DNA from 3 places in the Pseudoalteromonas sp. GW168-MNA-CIBAN-0100 genome. Region 1 is predicted to be linked to each of the others. Evidence: predicted binding sites of a transcription regulator. Region 1 holds the regulator's gene; each other region holds the start of a gene.
The links. The regulator FliA, encoded in region 1, starts transcription of late flagellar genes. The targets are predictions, from matches to a motif close to CTAAAGNTNNNNNNNNNNNNGCCGATA.
Positions count from the first base shown of each region.

Region 2: pomA (flagellar motor protein PomA) is a predicted target of FliA. The motif match lies at 3,907-3,933, and genes of this name have one in related genera.
Region 3: AAEY62_RS18600 (DUF5610 domain-containing protein) is a predicted target of FliA. The motif match lies at 2,142-2,168, and genes of this name have one in related genera.

Region 1 is NZ_JBEOOL010000016.1:58,589-65,921, forward strand. It holds gene flhF (flagellar biosynthesis GTPase FlhF) at 1-740, shown strand, start outside; gene AAEY62_RS11395 (MinD/ParA family ATP-binding protein) at 733-1,593, shown strand; gene AAEY62_RS11400 (RNA polymerase sigma factor FliA) at 1,620-2,330, shown strand; gene cheY (chemotaxis response regulator CheY) at 2,371-2,754, shown strand; gene AAEY62_RS11410 (protein phosphatase CheZ) at 2,772-3,545, shown strand; gene AAEY62_RS11415 (chemotaxis protein CheA) at 3,561-5,768, shown strand; gene AAEY62_RS11420 (protein-glutamate methylesterase/protein-glutamine glutaminase) at 5,827-6,993, shown strand; gene AAEY62_RS11425 (flagellar motor protein) at 6,986-7,333, shown strand, end outside.
Region 2 is NZ_JBEOOL010000028.1:48,825-56,157, reverse strand. It holds gene AAEY62_RS16065 (DNA topoisomerase III) at 1-1,455, opposite strand, end outside; gene AAEY62_RS16060 (hypothetical protein) at 1,498-2,013, opposite strand; gene AAEY62_RS16055 (flagellar motor protein MotB) at 2,157-3,077, opposite strand; gene pomA (flagellar motor protein PomA) at 3,080-3,847, opposite strand; gene AAEY62_RS16045 (exodeoxyribonuclease VII small subunit) at 4,169-4,411, shown strand; gene ispA ((2E,6E)-farnesyl diphosphate synthase) at 4,414-5,301, shown strand; gene dxs (1-deoxy-D-xylulose-5-phosphate synthase) at 5,407-7,269, shown strand.
Region 3 is NZ_JBEOOL010000041.1:766-8,098, forward strand. It holds gene AAEY62_RS18590 (RNA recognition motif domain-containing protein) at 1-144, shown strand, start outside; gene murI (glutamate racemase) at 107-907, opposite strand; gene AAEY62_RS18600 (DUF5610 domain-containing protein) at 973-2,112, opposite strand; gene trmA (tRNA (uridine(54)-C5)-methyltransferase TrmA) at 2,275-3,372, shown strand; gene AAEY62_RS18610 (2-thiouracil desulfurase family protein) at 3,383-3,835, opposite strand; gene AAEY62_RS18615 (thiol:disulfide interchange protein DsbA/DsbL) at 3,895-4,533, opposite strand; gene AAEY62_RS18620 (thiol:disulfide interchange protein DsbA/DsbL) at 4,550-5,173, opposite strand; gene AAEY62_RS18625 (serine/threonine protein kinase) at 5,208-6,182, opposite strand; gene ccoG (cytochrome c oxidase accessory protein CcoG) at 6,269-7,333, opposite strand, start outside.

The DNA of each region.
Region 1 (7,333 bases):
CTCGTAAGCAAGGCTGGAAAGCGTTGTTAACGATGGTCGAAGATCAAATGCAAACAACCAATAATGAAATACTTCGCCAAGGTGGTGTATATGCGTTAGTGGGTCCAACAGGTGTTGGTAAAACAACAACAGTTGCTAAGCTTGCAGCGTTAGGTGCACAAAAATATGGCGCTGATAAAGTGGCCTTAATAACCACTGATACATACAGAATTGGTGCTTATGAACAGCTTGCTACTTACGGCCGTATTATTGGTTGTGGTGTAAAGCAAGTTAAAGATGCTAATGAATTAGCTGAAGTTTTATATCATTTACGAAATAAACGTCTAGTATTAATTGATACAGCAGGTATGAGTCAGCGAGATTTACGTTTGACTGAGCAGTTAAACACGTTAATGCGTAACCAACGTGTGGATATTCGCAGCTACTTAGTACTAAGCGCGACGGCACAAATTAATGTATTACAAGAAACAGTACGTCACTTTAAAAAAGTACAGTTAAGTGGTTGTATTTTCACTAAGTTAGATGAATCATTAAGTTTGGGTGAGATTATTAGTATTGCGATTCAAAATCGCCTCCCAATAGGGTATCTTACTAACGGTCAACGAGTGCCAGAAGATATTCGTGTTGCAAATGCTGAGAAACTAGTGAAAAAGGCTGAGCAATTATATTTAAAAAGAACAAAAGCACAACATTCAAGGCACCAAGCAGTGGCGCCAAGTACAGTAGGGATGTATGATTAACACAGTATTAGATCAAGCAAGCGGCCTGCGCAAAATGAGTCAAAACAATAACAACGGCGTAAAAGTTATCGCTGTAACCGGTGGTAAAGGTGGGGTAGGGAAAACAAATGTTTCTCTAAATACCGCTATTGCACTAGGGCAACAAGGTAATAGAGTATTAGTGCTGGATGCTGACTTAGGTTTAGCAAACTGTGATGTGATGCTTGGTTTACGTGTAGAGCGCAATTTATCACACGTTTTGTCAGGTGAATGTGAGCTTGACGAGATTTTAGTTGAAGGCCCTGCTGGTATTAAAATTGTACCCGCTACATCGGGCTCGCAAAGTATGGTTGAACTATCGCCATCTGAGCATGCCGGGCTAATTCGTGCATTTAGCGAATTGAATACCGAATTTGATATTTTAATTGTAGATACAGCCGCTGGTATTTCAGACATGGTGCTAAGCTTCTCACGAGCAGCACAAGATGTAATGGTTGTAGTGTGCGATGAACCAACATCAATAACCGATGCTTACGCACTTATTAAAGTATTAAGCCGCGAGCACGGTGTTTATAAGTTCAAAATTGTTGCCAATATGGTCCGCAGTATGCGTGAAGGCACTGAATTATTTGCAAAACTATCTAAAGTTACCGATCGCTTTTTAGATGTTTCAATGGAGCTAGTAGCAACGGTTCCTTATGACGAAAATATGCGCAAAGCAACACGTCGCCAAAAGGTGATTGTTGAGCTCTTTCCAAGTTCGCCAGCCGCTCTCGCGTTTAAAGCGCTGGCGACAAAAGCAGTTAAATGGCCAATACCAAATCAACCATCTGGGCATTTAGAGTTTTTCATTGAGAAACTAGTAAACGGCTAATTATGACAACATTGGTGAATAGAGCTATGGGATATCAATCAACACAAAACTTAAATGTGATTGTTGAGAAACATGCATCACTTGTCAAAAAAGTGGCATGTCATCTAATTGCTCGATTACCACCTAGCGTTCAGCTTGATGATTTAATTCAATCAGGAATGATAGGTTTAATAGAAGCTTCAAAAAACTTTGATGCAACAAAAGGCGCAAGCTTTGAAACCTTTGCCGGTATTCGTATTCGCGGGGCTATGCTTGATGAAATGCGCCGTGGTGATTGGGCTCCTCGTTCAGTACACCGTAAAAGCCGACAAGTTGCAGAGGCAATTACTGGGCTCGAAAGCAGTCTGAATCGCGAACCAACAGATACAGAAGTTGCTGAAAAACTTGAAATTTCACTCAATGAGTACCATCATATTTTAAATGATGTTAATACCAGTAAAGTATTAGGCATAGAAGACCTTGGTGTAGATGAGGATGTTATTACTCCCGTAGGCCAAGATTTAGCGCTAGACAAACCTTTTAATAATGTTAAAAATGATCGGTTTAATGAGTCTTTGCTAAATGCAATAAAGTCATTACCAGAGCGTGATGCGATGGTACTTTCTTTATACTATAACGATGAAATGAATTTAAAAGAAATAGGACATATACTCGATGTAAGCGAATCGCGTGTAAGTCAGATACATGGTCAGGCGATGATTAAGCTTAAAGCTAAAATCAATGACTGGATAAACTAGTAGTAAGTAAACTAAGGTTAATACCTCACTGGGGGATGTTTTGGATAAAAACATGAAAATTCTTGTAGTTGATGATTTTTCAACGATGAGACGAATTATAAAAAACCTATTACGTGACTTAGGTTTCACTAACGTTCAAGAAGCTGATGACGGGTCTACAGCTTTGCCTATGTTACAAAATCAAGTGTTTGATTTTGTGGTTACAGATTGGAATATGCCGGGAATGCAAGGTATTGACCTTTTAAGAGCAATTCGTGCAGATGATAAGTTAAAACATATCCCTGTACTGATGGTAACGGCAGAAGCTAAAAAAGAACAAATAATAGCTGCAGCGCAAGCTGGCGTTAATGGTTATATTGTTAAGCCATTTACGGCTGGAACATTAAAAACTAAATTAGAAAAAGTATTTGAACGCTTAGGCTAATGATGGGGGAGAGGCTTATGTCAGCACCAGCTGCGCCTCAAATAACGTTAGAACAAGCTCGTCAACTCGTCATTTATTTAGAAAACGATGAGCAAGATAAAGCTAATCAGTTGATTTTAGAGACAGCTTCGCAAGAGCAGTCTAAATTATTTGCTGAAGTTGGGAAGTTGACTCGTCAACTGCACGAAGCACTTAAAAGCTTTGAGCTTGATACTCGCTTAACTAACATAACGACAGATGCGATTCCAGATGCTAAAAAGCGGCTTAATTATGTTATAGAAATGACAGAAAATGCGGCTAATAAAACAATGGATGCTGTTGAGGCTAGTTTACCTATAGCTCAGCAACTTGCAGATGAAATATCTCATATCAAACCGACATGGGATCGTTTAATGAGCCGGGAGATTGAGCTTGGTGAGTTTAAACAACTTTGCCATAGTATCGATAAGTTTATGAATAACTCTCATCATAAAACGGATGAGCTTCAAAGCTTAATGACAAATGTACTAATGGCTCAAGACTATCAAGACTTAACAGGTCAAGTTATTCGCCGTGTTATAGAACTTGTTAGAGAAGTAGAAGAAAGCTTACTTCATCTTTTAACAGCGTTTGCTGAACAAGATGACAGTGACAACACAGCGAATAAAGTAGAACAACAAAAAATAAAAGAACCAGTTGCCACACAAACTTTAGCAGGTCCTGAAGGCCCTATTATTGATAAAGAATCGCGTAATGATGTTGTGTCTGATCAAGATGAAGTCGATGATCTTTTATCAAGTTTGGGCTTCTAAGAGGAGAGTAACTGCATGTTTGAAGTCGATGAAGATATTTTACAAGACTTTCTTGTAGAGGCAGGAGAAATCCTAGAGCTTTTATCTGAACAGTTAGTTGAACTGGAAAATAATCCAGAAGATACCGAGTTACTAAATGCCATATTTAGAGGCTTTCACACTGTAAAAGGTGGTGCAGGCTTTTTAGCTATGACAGAACTTGTTGATGCTTGCCACGGCGCTGAAAACGTATTTGATTTACTACGTCAAGGCGTGCGAACGGTCAATTCAGAGTTAATGGATGTTATTTTACAAGCGCTCGACACCATTAATGAAATGTTCGCGACTATCCAAAATAGGGATAAGCCAGAACCAGCAGATCCTGAGTTACTTCAAACCCTCCACATTTTGGGCCTACCTCCAACAGAAGCCGAGCTTAACGGAGTCGCTTCAGAAACTGACGTTGAACAACCTCTTGATGAAGTAGTTGATACGCCAATAGCTGATGAGGAAGATCCATTTGCATTTGATGAAATGTTTAGCGGAACTCCTTCGGTTAGTGATGCTGAAATAAACGAAATCACTGAAGATGAATTTGAAAACTTACTTGATGAACTACACGGTAAAGGACAAGGTCCTGCAGTTGAAAAGCCAGTAGCAAGTAGTAGTGATTTTAATGGTGATATTACTGATGATGAATTTGACAGCTTATTAGACGAGTTACATGGAGTTGGCAGTTTTGGTGAGGTTGCGAGTAAAGCACCTGAGCAAAGTAGTGCAGTTAAAGCACCTGTAGAACCAGCTAAACCAGCGTCAAATACTGCTAATTCATCAGATGATGAAATTAGTGATGATGAATTTGAAGCGCTTCTTGATGAACTTCATGGTAAAGGCACTGCACCTAAATCAATAGAAAGCACTCCAGCTGTGAAACAGCCCAATATCCCAGCTAAACCAGCTGCAAAAGCGAGTGTGCCTGTAAAAAAACCAGAACCTGTAAAAGCACCCGCTTCTAAACCGGTAGAAAAACCGGTTGCTAAAGCAGCGCCAGCAACGCCTAAAAAATCAGCGCCACCAGCAGCAGAGACGACAGTTCGCGTAGATACAAAACGACTTGACCAAATTATGAATATGGTTGGTGAGTTAGTACTTGTGCGAAATCGTTTGGTTAGTTTAGCGACTAACTCAGACAGTGAAGCAATGGGTAAAGCAATCTCTAACTTAGATGTAGTGACTGCTGATATTCAAGGCGCGGTTATGCAAACGCGAATGCAACCAATTAAAAAGGTATTTGGTCGTTTCCCTCGCGTAGTACGCGATTTAGCACGCAGCTTAAACAAAGACATTGACTTACAACTTGTAGGTGAAGAAACCGATTTAGATAAAAACTTAGTGGAAGCACTAGCCGATCCGCTTGTGCATTTAGTTCGAAACTCAGTTGACCACGGTATTGAAATGCCAGCTGTTCGTGAGGCTGCCGGTAAGCCTAGAACAGGTAATGTTACTTTATCAGCGTCTCAGGAAGGCGACCATATTTTGTTGACCATTAAAGATGATGGCGCTGGTATGGATGCTGAGAAACTGAAAAAAATAGCAATTAGTAAAGGCGTACTCGACCACGATCAAGCGAGTCGACTTTCTGACACTGAAGCATACAACCTCATTTTTGCACCTGGCTTTTCAACAAAAGAAGAGATATCTGATATTTCAGGTCGTGGTGTTGGAATGGATGTGGTGAAAACTAAAATCACCCAATTGAACGGCTCTGTAAGTATTCAATCTGAGTTAGGCGTAGGTACCATTTTAGAGATAAAAGTACCACTTACCTTAGCCATATTACCGACCTTAATGGTAATTGTTGGCGCACAAACATTTGCGTTACCACTTGCTGGTGTTAGTGAAATATTCAACTTAGATTTAACGAAAACAAATGTGGTTGATGGGCAATTAACAATTATTGTGCGTAAAAAGGCAATACCGTTATTCTACCTCGAGCACTGGTTAGTTAAAGGCTCAGATCGTTCACAGCGAAAAGCAAAAGGCCATGTAGTTATTGTGCAAATTGGTACGCAGCAAATTGGTTTTGTTGTTGACTCATTAATTGGCCAAGAAGAAGTTGTAATTAAACCACTTGATGCGTTACTACAAGGTACCCCAGGTATGGCAGGCGCTACAATTACTTCAGATGGTGGCATTGCACTGATTTTAGACGTTCCAAACATGTTAAAACATTACGCAGGCTAATAATAAAGTAGGTATATATTTAATATATACCTACGCATAAATTTAATAAGAGAGCTAAATGGCCGTTAAAGTTTTAGTTGTTGATGATTCAAGCTTTTTTCGCCGCAGGGTAAGCGAAATTCTTGAGCAAGATAGCGACATACAAGTTATAGGCTTTGCTGTGAATGGCAGAGAAGCTGTTGAAAAAGCAGCTCAGCTACGTCCAGATATGATCACTATGGATGTAGAAATGCCTGTGCTTGATGGTATTAGCGCAGTTAAAGAGATAATGGCGAGTAATCCAACGCCTATCTTAATGTTTTCATCACTAACACGTGATGGCGCAACAGCAACGTTTGATGCGCTAGATGCTGGAGCAATGGATTTTTTACCGAAAAAATTTGAAGACATCGCTCGCAATAATGAAGACGCTATAAAGCTTTTGCAAAATAAAGTGAAAGATATAGGGCGAAGACGTTTACCGCGAACGTTTAAATCTGCAACACCACCTAAGCCAGTAATATCAACTAAACCGATAACAAGCTCACTTTCGCAAAGAACAAACACAGTAACGCCTTCGATAAAACAACCCGATAGAAGCTTTCAAAGAGCAGCACCTACAATACCGTCAGGTTCAAATGTTGCCTCAATGCGAGCAAGTGGAAAGCAATACCAGCTTGTGGCTATTGGCACTTCTACAGGTGGCCCTGTTGCACTACAAACTATATTAACTCAATTGCCTGCTAATTTTCCTCATCCTATTTTGCTTATTCAGCATATGCCTGCGGCTTTTACACCTGCATTTGCGGCACGTTTAAATGGCCTGTGCCAAATAAAAGTGAAAGAAGCGCAACAAGGTGACCGCTTACAACCAGGAACGGCTTATCTAGCGCCTGGCGGACAGCAGATGATGGTAGAAGGGCGTGGGGCAAATAGAACACTGCGCGTGTTTGAAGATCATAGCGAGAGAATAAGTTATAAACCGAGTGTAGATGTAACGTTTGCCAGTGCAGCAAAAACGTATCAAGGCGATGTGCTTGCTATCGTTTTAACAGGCATGGGCGCTGATGGACGTGACGGTGCAAGAATGTTAAAGCAAACGGGGGCAACTATTTGGGCACAGGATGAGAAAAGCTGTGTTGTTTATGGAATGCCTCAAGCCATTGCTAATGCGGGGCTTTCGAGTGAAAGCTTAGCATTGAGCGATGTTGCAGCACGTATAAAGAGAGAGGTAGGTTGTGGATAAACTCTCAATATTTGGACTATTTGTAGCACTGGGTGCAATAGGTCTAGGTTACTCTTTAGAAGGCGGCGTTGTTTCTGCTTTATTTAATGGTCCTGCCCTTATTATTGTATTAGGCGGCACGCTTGGTGCTGTTATGTTGCAAACATCAGCAAGTACCTTTAAAAAAATGCTAAATATGAGCTCTTGGGTTTTTGTTGCGCCACAATATGATATTGAAGATGCAATAGAACAAGTTAAGCGATGGTCTCATAAGGCACGTCAAGAAGGTTACTTAGCGCTTGAAAATGAAGCGCTAGCTCACCCAGATGCATATGCAGCAAAAGGTTTAAGCTTGCTTGTA
Region 2 (7,333 bases), on a different contig from region 1:
TGATGTATGCTTTTCGACCACTTCGCCTTGCTCACAAAAAAGAGACATACCTTTTGTAAAAGGAGGTAACGTAGCTTCATCTTTTAATTCAGACTTACCCATTAATACCTTAAAGCCTAAGCTTACATCTTGTTTTGCATTTGCTTTAAATAATCCGCCAGCGATTGTTATCTCTGCTTTAGTTTCGTTATATATATAGTCGGGATAAAACTGAATTAGATAATGGCGGCTTATTAATTGATATACCTTCGCTTCGTCACCGCTCAAACTCGCTGACTTTAACTGCTTAGCCGTAGGGACAATGGCATGATGGGCAGCCACTTTTGAACCGTTAAAACATTTACTACGCTTTTTTACATCAGCCCCATTTACCAATTCGGTGCTTTGCCCACCATTAGCACTTATAGCTTTAAAAATAGCAGATGCATCTTGATGGTGATCTTTAGGTAAATAACGATTATCCGAGCGTGGGTAGGTAATTAATTTATGTCGCTCATAAAGTATTTGGCAAATATCCAACACTTTTTGAGCCGGCATTCCAAATGCTTTAGCCGCATCTATTTGCAGTGCAGATAAATTATAAGGTAATGGAGCACTTTGTTTTTTTTGTTTTTGCTCAAGCGCTGTAAGCTCAGCATTTTGTTTGGTAATACGCGAAGCAACATTTTCTGCGAGTGCTTTGTTAAGTATTCGCCCTTCTTCATCTTGATGTGGCTCACATGCTTTACTAGGAACCCACTTAGCTATGAATGGCTGGTTATCTGGAGTAAGTAAATGCGCCAGTACATCGTAAAAAGGCTTAGATACAAAGTGTGCTATTTCGTTATCTCTATTAACAACAAGCCCTAAAATAGGGGTTTGTACCCGTCCTACCGAAAGTACATTACCAAATCCTGCTTTTTGACCCGCTAATGTATATGCACGCGTTAAATTCATACCAAATAGCCAATCAGCACGAGAGCGTGCTAAAGCAGATACACTTAACGGAATAAAGTCTCGATTAGAGCGCATATTACTCAATGATTTTTTTACTGCCGATAAGTTTAAATCACTAATGAGTAAACGTTGTGTACTCTGCTTTTTAGCCTGACTTATTTTAGCTTCTTCAATTACTTGATCGACTAATAGCTGGCCTTCACGGTCTGGATCGCCAGCGTGAATAAGTTGCGAAGCTTGTTTAATTAATTTTTTTAAAACAGTGAGCTGTTTACGTGTTTTGGTTTTAGCTTTTAGCTTCCATTGCTCAGGTATTATAGGCAAGTGTTCAAACTGCCACTTTTTAAAACGCTCATCATAGTCATCAGGTTCTGCTTGTTCTAGCAAATGCCCAATACACCACGATACACAATCGCCATTAGCGACTTCTATATAACCATCGTGTTTTTTATGTGGTTTTGGTAACGCATCAGCAATAGCGCGTCCAAGTGAAGGTTTTTCTGCAATGTAGAGTTTCATAGCTTGCTCACTACTGTTCATATAAACAGTAGTTTAGCACAGCTATTTTAAAGGAGGGGCTTTTTTATAACCATTACTGGTTACAACTTTATTATTTTTGATCACTAAATAAATCAGCGGAAGATAGCACACCACTACAGTGCCTATATTAATTAAAGGTAAAAGCGTTTTATAGATCAGCGTACTATAAGATAAATCCCAAAGGTGGCGATCAACAACACGAAAAAGTTGTAAAATTGGTGCCATAATAACAACTAACTGACCTACCACACATTGCCATAAATAAACTTTATCTTTTAAACCTAGATATGCAATAAGTGCCATCCAAGCAATGTCATTAAACGCCCAAACAAGATACCTATATATATAAATATCTTTATCAAACTCTTTTAAAGAATCGAATATAAGTGCACCAAATAAAAAAAATGCACCTGTTATACATACAAACCGTAATGCCAAAAAATCTTTACGTAAATAGAAAATAAAAATAGCCGGGATTAAAAATAAAACCCAGCTAAGTTCAAGAAAAAAGATTACTTTATCAACCCATAAAGGCATGGTTATTCTTTAGTCTTATCATCGTCTCCACCAGTTCCGTTGCCCGGCATATAACAATATTTATTTATTATTTTCATAAGTACTCCATTACAATTGTTAAGGAGTTTTACTTTAAGCTAAAAAATAAGCTTTGCCAAGCAGTACTACCTCACGTCGATAGGAGCTGACTCTTTTGCTTTACCTTGTAATATAGATATTTCTACTCGGCGATTCCTGCGGCGATCTTCATCTGTGTCATTCGGTACAAGTGGTCGTGTTTCAGCTCGACCAACCACCATCATTCGGGTTTTATCAAATCCTTGGACTTTTTGCAGTTCACTTGCAACGGCTACAGCACGCTTTGATGATAGGTCCCAATTATTAATATATAACTCATTCGATACCTGAAAATCATCTGTATGGCCAGATACTGTTATTTCACCGGGTACATCTTTTAACAGCACACCGATATCTTGAATTATAGGTTTAAACTTAGGTTGTAAAAATGCACTACCTGAAGGAAATGAACCATTCTCTCTAATGCGAATAATTATTTGCTGCCCTAAAGACTCAAGCTCAATAGCGCCATCGATTATTTGCTTTTCAAGCTGCTGCGCTATCTTTTTAACAAGCTCGTTAGTTTGCTCCTGATCGGCTGCTGAAGTTGCTTGCTCAGAAGATTCTTCTTGTGAGGTACTACGAGATTCGCCACCGCGTTTATCCCCGCGCTGTTCTTGCCTGCCGCCTGCTGAGCTTTCATCGCCAGCCTGAAACTCTAACATTTGTTGAGTCATTTCGACTGTTTGCTGCTGAATGGTTTCTATTGGGGTTGGCTCTGGTTTGCCTGGGGTAAACTCCATGGCAATAACAGAGGTACCTTTAGGGATGTCTTTTACTTCAATTTTATTCTGCACACCAAAAGCAAACTTCATAGAGCCCGCAATTTGTTTAAACTTAAGTACATCCATTTCTGAAAACGCGAGCAAGAGTACAAAAAAGCACATTAACAGTGACATTAAATCGGCAAACGTTCCCATCCATGCAGGTAGACCTGGCGGTGGGCATTTGCACTCTTGATCAGACATAATTACTCCTCGGTATCTACTTTGCGTTTAGATTCAGCTAAGTAATTTTTCAAAATACCTTCGATTACTTTTGGATTCTGACCATCTTGTATACCTAAAATAGCATCCAAAATTAAACGCTGATTCATAGCTTCCTCGTCTTTACGCAGTTCGAGTTTTACCTGAATAGGAATTGCCACAACATTGGCTAAAAACGCGCCATATAAAGTTGTTAATAGTGCTACTGCCATTGCCGGACCAATTGCCTTTGGGTCATCCATGTTAGACAACATTGCAACCAAACCAATTAGAGTACCAATCATACCCATTGCAGGCCCTATATCAGCTAACGACTTAAATAAACCCGCGCCCAATTCATGGCGAGTCGTGGTTAGAGAAATATCTTTTTGAAGTGTAGCGCGAACTACATCTGCGTCGTGGCCATCAACGAGCATATCGACGCCTTTGCGCATAAAGGGGTTTGGAATTTCAGCTTCTTCGAGTGCTAAAAAACCGCCTTTACGAGCTGAATCCGCAAGTTCTACTGCTTTTTCGATAAGTATTTCTGGCGTTTCGATTTTAAACATAAACGCTTTGGCAACAACTTTACCTATCCCCAAAAATTGCGACATGGTGAAGTTTGATAAAACAATAAAGAGTGAACCACCAAATACAATAACCACAGACGGGGTATTGTAAAACATAGCCATTTCACCGCTACTACTCATAAACATAGACATGACAATTAAGCCAATTGCGCCTAGGATCCCGATTATGGTTGCTAAATCCACATTTCCTCCAGAAGTTTCATGCTTAATGGCCTTATCATAAACTTTTATTATTAACTGCTTATCGGCAACATATTGAATTGCTTAAGCCATTTTTATAAATAAACATAAAAAGCAGCCTTTAGCACTATCTTAGATCAAGTTATAAGGGCTACCTAATTATCAATTGATTTATTAAACCAACAGACCGCTATTAAGGCTTTATTAATGCACTTGAAATATAATTTAACGTTATAAAGGTAAAAAACCAATATCATCCTTTGACCTAGTTTAGCATTCCCCCTAAAATTGACCCCTAAATTTATTATGTAAGCTGAAATAAAGATGGCGACTAAAAAACCTGAAAACTTAAGTTTCGAACAAGCACTAGAAGAATTATCTACAATCGTTAGTGACATGGAACAAGGTGACTTATCGCTTGAGCAATCGTTAAAGCAATTTGAGCGTGGAATTGCATTAGCAAGTGCTTCATCAGGGAAATTACAGCAAGCAGAACAAAAAGTATCAATTTTGATGGGGAATGGCGAAAAGTCAGTACTTACAAATTTTGATAATGATATGGAATAGCTGTGAGCATAAAAAATCATATTGAACGTGCTCAAAAAGATGTAGTAGCGACCTTACAACAGCATTTTAACCAGCCTCTCGATACAGAAGAAACTGTAAAGAACGCCACCCAGTATGGATTGTTTAATGGTGGTAAAAGATTACGTCCATTTTTAGTTTATGCCACAGGTAAAATGCTCGGCGCAAACCATCAAGACTTAAACGTACTTGCTGCTGCAATTGAGTGTATTCATAGCTATTCGTTAGTCCATGATGACTTACCAGCAATGGACGACGACGACTTACGCCGCGGACGCCCTACTTGTCATATAGAGTTTGGCGAGGCAAATGCAATTTTAGCCGGTGATGCTCTTCAAACTCTTGCTTTTGAGCTTATTGCGAATCACAAATTTGAATGCTCATCGCAAACACAAGTAAAAATGATTGCTACACTTGCCCACGCATCAGGCCTTCAGGGTATGGTTGGCGGACAAGGCCTTGATATAGCAGCAACTGATAAAGTAATTACCGTACAAGAGCTTGAGCGAATACATAAGCTAAAAACCGGGGCTCTAATTAATTGCGCAATTACACTTGGTGCACTGTGCAGTGAAAAGGCTGATCAACAAACCTTAGAAAATTTAAGTGTTTTTGGGTATGCTATAGGGCTAGCATTTCAAGTACACGACGACATTTTAGATGTTGAAGGCGATACAGTTATTTTAGGAAAGCCACAAGGCTCCGATATTGCCGCGAATAAAGCGACATATCCGGCGTTATTAGGTATGCTAGGCGCTAAAGAAAAGGCGCAAAATTTAATACAACAAGCCCATGAAGCGTTAGCAAATATAGATGCTGACACAACACTTCTTGCGTCGCTAGCAAATTACCTAATTGAGCGTGACCACTAATTTTTGCTCATACGTATTGCAATTAGCACTGACATTATTACTCAACATTAATTATTCGTAAAAGCTTTGAATTAATTAATGTTAGCGAAGGATATATATAAAACCATGACACTTGATAGTAGCAAGTATCCATTACTTAATTTGGTTGACGAGCCAGCCCAATTGCGTGACTTAGCGCAAGACAAACTCCCTGCATTTAGCAATGAGCTGCGCGATTATTTACTCAACTCAGTATCGCAAAGTAGCGGTCATCTAGCGTCTGGTTTAGGGACGGTTGAACTAACCGTTGCGCTGCATTATGTTTATAACACTCCAGACGATCGCCTAGTTTGGGATGTGGGTCATCAAGCTTATCCGCATAAAATTCTTACTGGTCGTCGCGAGCAAATGCACACTATTCGCCAAAAAGACGGTTTGCACCCTTTTCCTTTTCGCGATGAAAGCCAATACGATACGTTTAGCGTAGGCCATTCAAGCACCTCTATTTCGGCTGCTTTAGGTATGTCTATTGCTGCACAAAAAGAAGGTAAAGGTCGAAAGTCTGTAGCCATTATTGGTGACGGAGCTATAACCGCAGGCATGGCATTTGAAGCGATGAATCATTTAGGTGATGTAAAATCAGACATGCTTATTATTTTAAATGATAACGAAATGTCGATTTCTGAAAATGTTGGCGCATTAACAAATCACTTTGCTCGAATTTTATCAGGTAGCTTTTATACTAACATTCGTGAAGGTAGTAAAAAGTTACTCTCAGGAGTACCTCCGGTAAAGCAACTTGCCAGTAAAATGGAAGAGCACATTAAAGGCATGATGATCCCAGGTACCTTCTTTGAAGAATTAGGCCTAAATTACATTGGTCCCATTGATGGTCACGATGTAAACATGTTGGTAGATACATTACGTAATATGCGTAATTTAAAAGGCCCACAGCTTTTACATATAAAAACCCAAAAAGGTAAGGGCTACAAACCGGCTGAAGCCGATCCTATTGGCTACCATGGTGTACCAAAATTCGACCCAAGCACAACTAGCCTGCCTAAATCTAAACCTAGTGCCGCTACTTTTTCAAAAGTATTCGGCGATTGGTTATGTGATATGGCCGAACAAGACAGCAAGTTAATGGCTATCACGCCTGCAATGCGCGAAGGTTCAGGCATGGTACGTTTTTCTAAAGAGCATCCAGATCAATACTTTGATGTAGCTATTGCTGAGCAGCATGCCGTTACTTTAGCCGCTGGCTTTGCCTGTGAAGGTTTAAAACCTGTTGTTGCTATTTACTCGAGCTTTTTACAACGTGCGTATGACCAATTAATACATGATGTTGCACTGCAAAACTTACCTGTATTATTTGCCATTGACCGCGCTGGTATTGTGGGAGCCGATGGTGAAACTCACCAAGGTGCGTACGATTTAAGCTTTATGCGCTGCATTCCAAATATGGTAATTATGGCACCAAGCGATACCAACGAGTGCCGTCAAATGCTATACACCGGTTATAAAGCAAACTGCCCTGTTGCAGTTCGTTATCCTCGAGGTAGTGCAGGTACTGCAGACATTGAAAGCACTATGCAACTGCTTGAAATAGGCAAGGCAGATACAATTAAGAAAGGCAGTAAAATTGCCATTTTATCGTTCGGTACATTACTTGAAAATGCACAGCTTGCTGCAGATGAATTAGATGCAACGCTTGTTAATATGCGTTTTATTAAACCACTTGATACCGCACTTTTAAATGAGCTTGCAACTAGCCACGATGTAATTGTTACGCTTGAAGACAATGCTATTGCTGGCGGTGCCGGCTCTGCAGTTAACGAATTCTTAGCAACGCAAAAAGCTGATATTAATATCCTTAACTTAGGTATTCCTGATGAGTTTATTAAACACGGCACCCAAGATGAAATGCACGATGAAATGGGATTAGGCGAGCAAGGAATATTAACCGCTATTAAAGCGTTTATTAATTAACTTCCTATACATCTAAAGTTGAGCATATTAAAAAAGGAGCCTAGGCTCCTTTTTTAATATCAAA
Region 3 (7,333 bases), on a different contig from region 1:
ATGGCGCAAGCTGATGCAGACAATGCAATTGCTAACTTGAACGATAGCGAGTTCCAACAACGTACTTTAAAGGTACGTGAAGCAAAACAAAAACAAGAAGATGATTCTAATGCTCTACGTACTGAGACGGATCAGTCAGTGTAACTAGCTTTACCGCTAGCTTATTGCTAAACACATCAGCCGTTGCATAATATTGCAGCGGCTTTTTTATGTCTGTTAGTTTATTCACACAGAAGTTAAGTTGGTTAAGTAGGTAGTTGACTCTGTTTGCTATCGCTACACCTGAATCAAGTAATTTTACATTCCCTTCAAAATACTGACTAATAGGCTCTGCTAATATTGGAAAGTGCGTACATCCTAATACAAGTACATCTATAGTTTTATCTATATGTAGGCCATCAAGCACTTGATGCAGCTTGTTTGTATCCAAAGACTCTGTAAAAAAGTATTGCTCAGCTAAAGTTACTAACTCCACACTGCTATATAGATTAACGGTTACATTACGAGCATGCTCAGTAATTAATGTTTTAGTGTATGAACTGGCGACCGTTGCCGGTGTGGCTAATAAGCCAATATGATTTGAACGTGTTAACTCTGCCGCAGGCTTTATTGCTGGCACAACACCTACTATAGGAATATCTGTCATTTGGCGAACAGCACTAAGTGCAGATGTAGAAGCGGTATTACACGCTATTACAATTAAATCAACATTAAGCGTATTAGCTTTGATGAAATGAATAAGTGAGCATAATCGGTTAATGATGGTTTTTTGGGATTGAGCACCATAAGGCAGTAATGCATTATCCATAAAATAACTGTACTGAGCATTGGGGATACTTTGCTTTATATGCTCAAGTACAGTAGTTCCACCAATACCTGAATCAAAGACCATTATATGCGCTGACAAACTACCGTTCCCACTTTACTTTAAGAACGGCAGTTTGCCATGAGGTATTTATAAAAGAAAGTAGTTTAACTTTGCGTGGTTTCTAAATCAGTAAGCCTGTCGGCCGCAGAATTTAACTGATTAAGGTTTTCGAACATAGACTTTGTGTAATCTACTAACTTATCTATTTGTTCCTGATCTTGATTTAACCATTGGAGAATGCCAGCTAGCTGATTTTGTAATCCAAGCTCACCCGCTTTTTCAAAAGCATTTTTAAGGTCGTCATTAAAAGGAGCTAAACCCTCCGCTACTTGTTTTTCTGGTGCTGGTCTATATTCTTCATAGCTTTTAACTGTTGCTATTGTTTTTGTTTGGCGTAAATCCATAGAAAAAGCCACCAGCTGATCGCTGTCTAAACTCAGCTCCTGCGCTTGTTCAAATGCTTCATCTAAATCACCACCAAAAAAGGTTTTACTTAAATCTTGTAAGTCTTCCATCATCGTATTAATAGCTTCTTGCTCTTGCTCATTTAAGTCACCATTAACCGACATCGAAAATGATACCTGCCGAGATTGCGATGATGAGCTTGCAAACGACTCGCTATTATTGTTTTGCTGATAGCCACTTGCCGACTGAGATTCAAATGCATCAGCAAAACTAATACTTACCTCATCACCTTCTGCGGTAGTAAATTTATACTCTGCATTACTCGTCATACTGACATATTGAGCCTGGCTTATATTTACGCTGGCAGATTGTGGGTTAAATAACGACTCTTCAAACTTATCAAGCCCATTGTAAATTCCCTCTTTGGACTTATTAATCCCCTCTTCCATGTCATCATTAAATACGCCTGTACCTTTGAGTTCATCAACAGCGTCGTCAATCCCTATTTGGACTCCTTTGCGCGCGTCGCCTAACATATCTTTGAGCTTTTCGTCATCAGCGCCGTTAGCTTTTGCTTTATTAACAGCACTACTTACAAAATCGAGTACGTTTTTTACTATTTCATCAAAATCAAATAGTGGTTTATCTGCTTTTTTTTCTGCGATAGGCAATCCAAGCTGCTCAGCCATTTTATCGCCAAGCACCTTTGCAGCCAACTCTCGGCCTCGTTGTTGGTAGCTATCTTGAGGAGACGTAATTGTAGGTTGCTGTATATCAGCTTTATTATTGAATTTATTGATGTTGTTGTTTGGCGTAAAGCCATAATTACCTATTTTCATGATTCGTCTCCTAAGCGTGCGTAGTTTATTATCGGCTATAACAATAAAAACTAAAGTACAATGTTCAATAAAACAGCATAAATGCTAGCCAAAACTAGACAAATACGCAGCGCTCCCTACAATAGCGCCGATAAACAGATCTTAGATAAGGTAGTAGCGTTAATGGCAGTTATTAAAATAGATACCACACAGTACCAAACGCAGTTAAGTGAAAAAGAGCAGCGTATTAGTGCACAGTTCCAACGTTTTGGTGTGGAGCAACTAGAAGTATTTAGCTCAGAGCCAACTAACTACCGCCAACGTGCTGAATTTAGAGTATGGCACGACGGTGACGATCTGTTTCACATTATGTTTGATCAACAAACAAAAGAAAAAATCCGTGTTGATACATTTGATCCAGCAGCGCCTCTAGTTGGTGAAATAATGCAGGTGATGATTGAGCATCTTAAGCCTTGTGAAATATTACGTCGTAAGTTATTTCAAATCGATTACCTATCCACGCTAAGCGGTGAAATTTTAGTAAGCTTGCTTTATCACAAACCACTTGATGATGAATGGTTAAGTGAAATTAAAGCGCTTAAAGAAAAACTAAGCAGTAAATACAAAATTGACTTTATCGGCCGTGCTCGCAAACAAAAAGAAGTGCTGGGTGATGACTTTGTAACTGAGCGTTTAACAGTTAATGGTCAAGAGCTTATTTATCAACAAGTAGAAAATAGCTTTACTCAGCCTAATGCAAAAGTAAATATTAATATGCTGGAGTGGGCGCAAGATTTATGTAAACCACTTAAAAATGATTTATTAGAACTGTATTGCGGTAACGGTAACTTTTCAATTGCGTTAGCGGGCTGTTTTAATAAAGTATTAGCAACAGAAATATCAAAATCATCTGTTCATTCTGCTCAATACAATATTGCTAAAAATAACGTAGAGAACCTAGATATTATTCGTATGTCTAGTGAAGAGTTTACTCAAGCAATGAATGGAGAGCGTACTTTCTCTCGCTTAGACGGTATTGACCTTAAAAGCTATGACTGCCAAACCATATTAGTTGATCCACCGCGCGCGGGCATGGATGAATTAACGTGTGACTTAGTGGCTAACTACGAAAGCATAATTTATATATCGTGTAATCCTGAAACCCTTGAGCGTGACCTTGATCACCTAACACGTACGCACAACGTTAAGCGCTTTGCTATATTTGATCAGTTCCCATATACACATCACATTGAGTCGGGTGTTTTCTTGCAGCGCAAATAACCAACCAAAATTAAAGTGCCAGTACTTTTATAAGTGCTGGTATTTGCTTTTCACTAAATACTTGAATACCATTTTTTATTAATAATGCTGTAGTTAAACCTAGCCCTTCGATTTTTACTCCGCGATGCTTTCCATCATATATTGTATTTCGTCCGCAAGAAGGGCTCGATTCTTTAAGTAGAGCAAAACGAACTTGATTCTTTTTACAGAGTTCTAGCGCTATATTAGCTCCAGTTTGAAACTGTTCTGTTACATCTTCTCCTAAATTAGTAATTACACTCCCCTGTATTATTTCAGCAGGAGCTCTAGGAGTAGGAAGCCCACCAGCGACCTCAGGACAAAACACAATTAATCTATTTTGTTTTTGCCACAAATTAAGCTGTGGATGCAAAATTGCGTGTCCTCTACCATCGTAGCGAACAGGCTGCCCTAGCAAACAACTCGATACTAATATTTTTTCCATCGCTATATCCTTATAAAGCAAAAAAGCTCCTTAAGGAGCTTTTTTTATTTTGGCTAAATTTATTTATTAGCTAAGTAATTAATCAGTTTGCTAATATCTTCTGGTTCAGTAATACCCGACTCACGACCTAGGTTTAATTTATACTTACCATTTACAATAAATGTAGGTACGCCACGTAGTGCGCCTTTTTCTTTAAAGTAGTCTTGATCGCGTTTCATTTTAGAGCTCAGCGTACGTACCGAGAAGCTTTTAAACAGCTTATCAAACTTATCGCCATCAACGCCCTGCGCTACAAATATATCTTTTACATCTGCAAGCTCATTAAAACTAGCGCGCTTTGTATGAATATGATTAAAGATTGCAGAGACAATTTTATCTTTTTGCGGAAGCACTTCTGCAGTAGCGAGTGCTTGGCTCATCATCTGTTGGTTTTCTGGGTCGCGTACACCTACAAAATCAACATGGCTCTTTTTAAATTTAACGTTTTTATCAAGCTTAGGCTTAAACTCACCAATTAGTGCTTCCATGTTATTACATGCAGGGCAGTAAAATGAGAAAAACTCTTTAATTTCTGGCTTTTTAGTTGCGCGCTCAGAAACAACGTCGTAATGCACGCCTTCTTCATACGTTGCTGCAAAGCTTGTTGCCGCCATAGGAAGTAGTACTGCAAGCAAACCTGCTTTAACTAATTTAATCATTATTATGCTCCGAAATTTATAGTGCTAATAAAAACGCTACTAACTCATCAAGTTCTTTTTGATTTTTGATGGTGTTGAGGTTTATTTTATATTTATCGTTAACAATAAAAGTAGGTACACCTGTAAGTGCGCCTAATTTTGAATATTTATTTTGTTTGTTTTGCATTGCTTGCTCAGCCGAAATAACTGGCATGCTTGCAATTTCTTGATCAAACGTTGCGCTATCAATACCGTTTACTTCAAGTAATTTTTTAACGTCTTTCATTTCAGTTAAAGGAGCACGCTGAACATGAATACTTTTAAAAATTTGATCGCTAATACTCTGCGCCTGACCATGCTGCTTAGCAATTAAGTAGGCAAAGCTTAAATTACTTTGTGCTTGTGGCGACACGCCACCTAAAAAGTTCACGTGGTTTTTAATAAACTCCGCGCCTTCTGGCAAGCCTTGTTCAATTGCTTTTGCTACTGGTTCAAACTTAAAACAATGTGGACAGTAAAATGAGAAAAACTCGGTTACTTGTGGTGATGTACTTTTGTCTACATCAATAACAGTGTATTGATTATCAACTTCAAACTGTGCAGCAAGTGCTGCAAATGGTAAACATAAAAGTAATAAACTCAGTTTTAATTTTTTAAGCATTTGTATCTCGTTGTACTTGTCTTTAAATAAAATATTACGGCAATAACTTTAACGGTGCTTCTTGCAGTGCTGCAAGTTGCTCCTTCAGTGCTAAAATTTGTTGCTCCCAGTATTTGTCATCAGCAAACCATGTAAAGTTCCGCACAAAGGCAGGATCGCTCCATCGTTTAGCTACCCATCCCATATAATGGATAATACGCATCGCTCGCAGCGGTTCAATTAATTTGAGTTGAGAGTGATCAAAATCACAAAACTCTTCATACGCATTCACAAGGGTGTCTAACTGTAACAGTTGCGTCGCTCTATCGCCACTGAGCATCATCCATAAATCTTGGATTGCAGGACCTTGGCGGCTGTCATCTAAATCCACAAACATGAGCGCATCACCTGCCCACAAAATATTACCAACGTGGCAGTCACCATGTAAGCGAATACTTTGCACATCTTTATACTGTTTTTGCGCCTGCTCTATCACTAAATCTAAAATAGTATAAAAGGCAGTATTTATTCCCATAGGCACTAAGTTACTTTTTTGAAGATGAACTTTGGCTGTATGTAAATACTCCTCGCAGGTAACTGTTGGCCTATAAGTAAAAGGCTTTGTTTTAGCTACTTGGTGCATACGGCCAATTAAACGCCCCATTACATCAAGCTGATCTAAGTTATCAACCTCAAATAAACGCCCGCCTACACTTGGAAACAACACAAACAAATAACCTTCGTGTTCAAACAAGCTTTGCCCATTATATAAAATAGGGGCAACAACAGGCACTTCCGCTTCTGCCAGTTCAAATGCAAAGTCATGCTCTTCTTGAATTTGCTCTTTACTCCAGCGCTCTGGGCGATAAAACTTCACTACGTAACGCAGGCCATCATCGGCTTTAAATTGGTACACTCTGTTTTCATAGCTATTGAGTGCCAACAAACCAGATTCGGCGTACACACCTACGCTTTCTATTGCATCGAGTATTAGGTCAGGTGTTAAGTCAATAAAACTAAATTTACTCATACTCTTCTTATATAAAATAAAAAGCGGGTTATATACCCGCTTTTGTTAATTGCTATATCAACTTACCTATTTAAGGTAGGTTATGATTATCGCGCTTTAAAAAAGTTACTCGACTGCGATATTGTCTCATCCGGCTCATCTACCGGTGAAAGCACAAAGTTAAACTCTGTCATCGACACCTTCAAATCATAAGGGTCCATTACAAGCGACAATGGCACATTATGAGATTGCCCTGCCTGCACTGTAAATGACTGCTTACCAATATACTTAAAGTTATCTAACCCTTGTACTTTAATATTAAAGGTTTGCTCGTACTGCGCCTTGTTGATTACCTTTAATGTGTAGGTGTTCTCTACTAAACCATCAAAATCGACACGATATAATTGGTTTCGATCACGAATGATATCAAAGTCCATTGTTTTACGCAGCGCTATATTAGCTACAAGTGCTCCCGTAAGCACAACAAGTATGACCGTGTAACCAATGATTTTAGCTCGTAGTGGATTCGTTTTATTTTCTGGGGTTTCGAGGTTTCGCTCTGTCGTATATGAAATAAGCCCACGCGGGTATTCCATTTTATCCATTACGCCATCACACGCATCAATACATGCACCACAGTTAATACACTCAGCTTGTAACCCATTTCTAATATCAATACCTGTTGGGCACACTTGAACACACAAGTTACAGTCTATACAGTCGCCTAGCTCTAAATCTTCATGATCTACTTTACGTGAACGAGGACCACGGCTTTCACCACGGCTTTCGTCGTACGTTACAGTGTATGTATCTTTATCAAACATAGCTGATTGAAACCGTGAGTAAGGGCAAATGTGTAAACACATAATTTCTCGCATCCAACCGGCATTACCATAGGTACACGCAGCAAAGAAAATAATACTGACTAGTGCATAACCACCCACGTTAAACGTTACAAAATCAGGAAGTAACTCTCTGATTGGCGTAAAGTAACCCACAAAAGAAATAGCGGTATATAACGAAAACAATACCCAACTAGTATGCTTTGCCGTTTTACGCCAAAACTTATCAAAATTCATGGGTCGTTGATCGAGTTTTTTACGCTGATTAGCCGTGCCCTCAAGCTTTTCTTCAAACCAAATAAAAATAAAGGTCCAAACAGTTTGCGGACA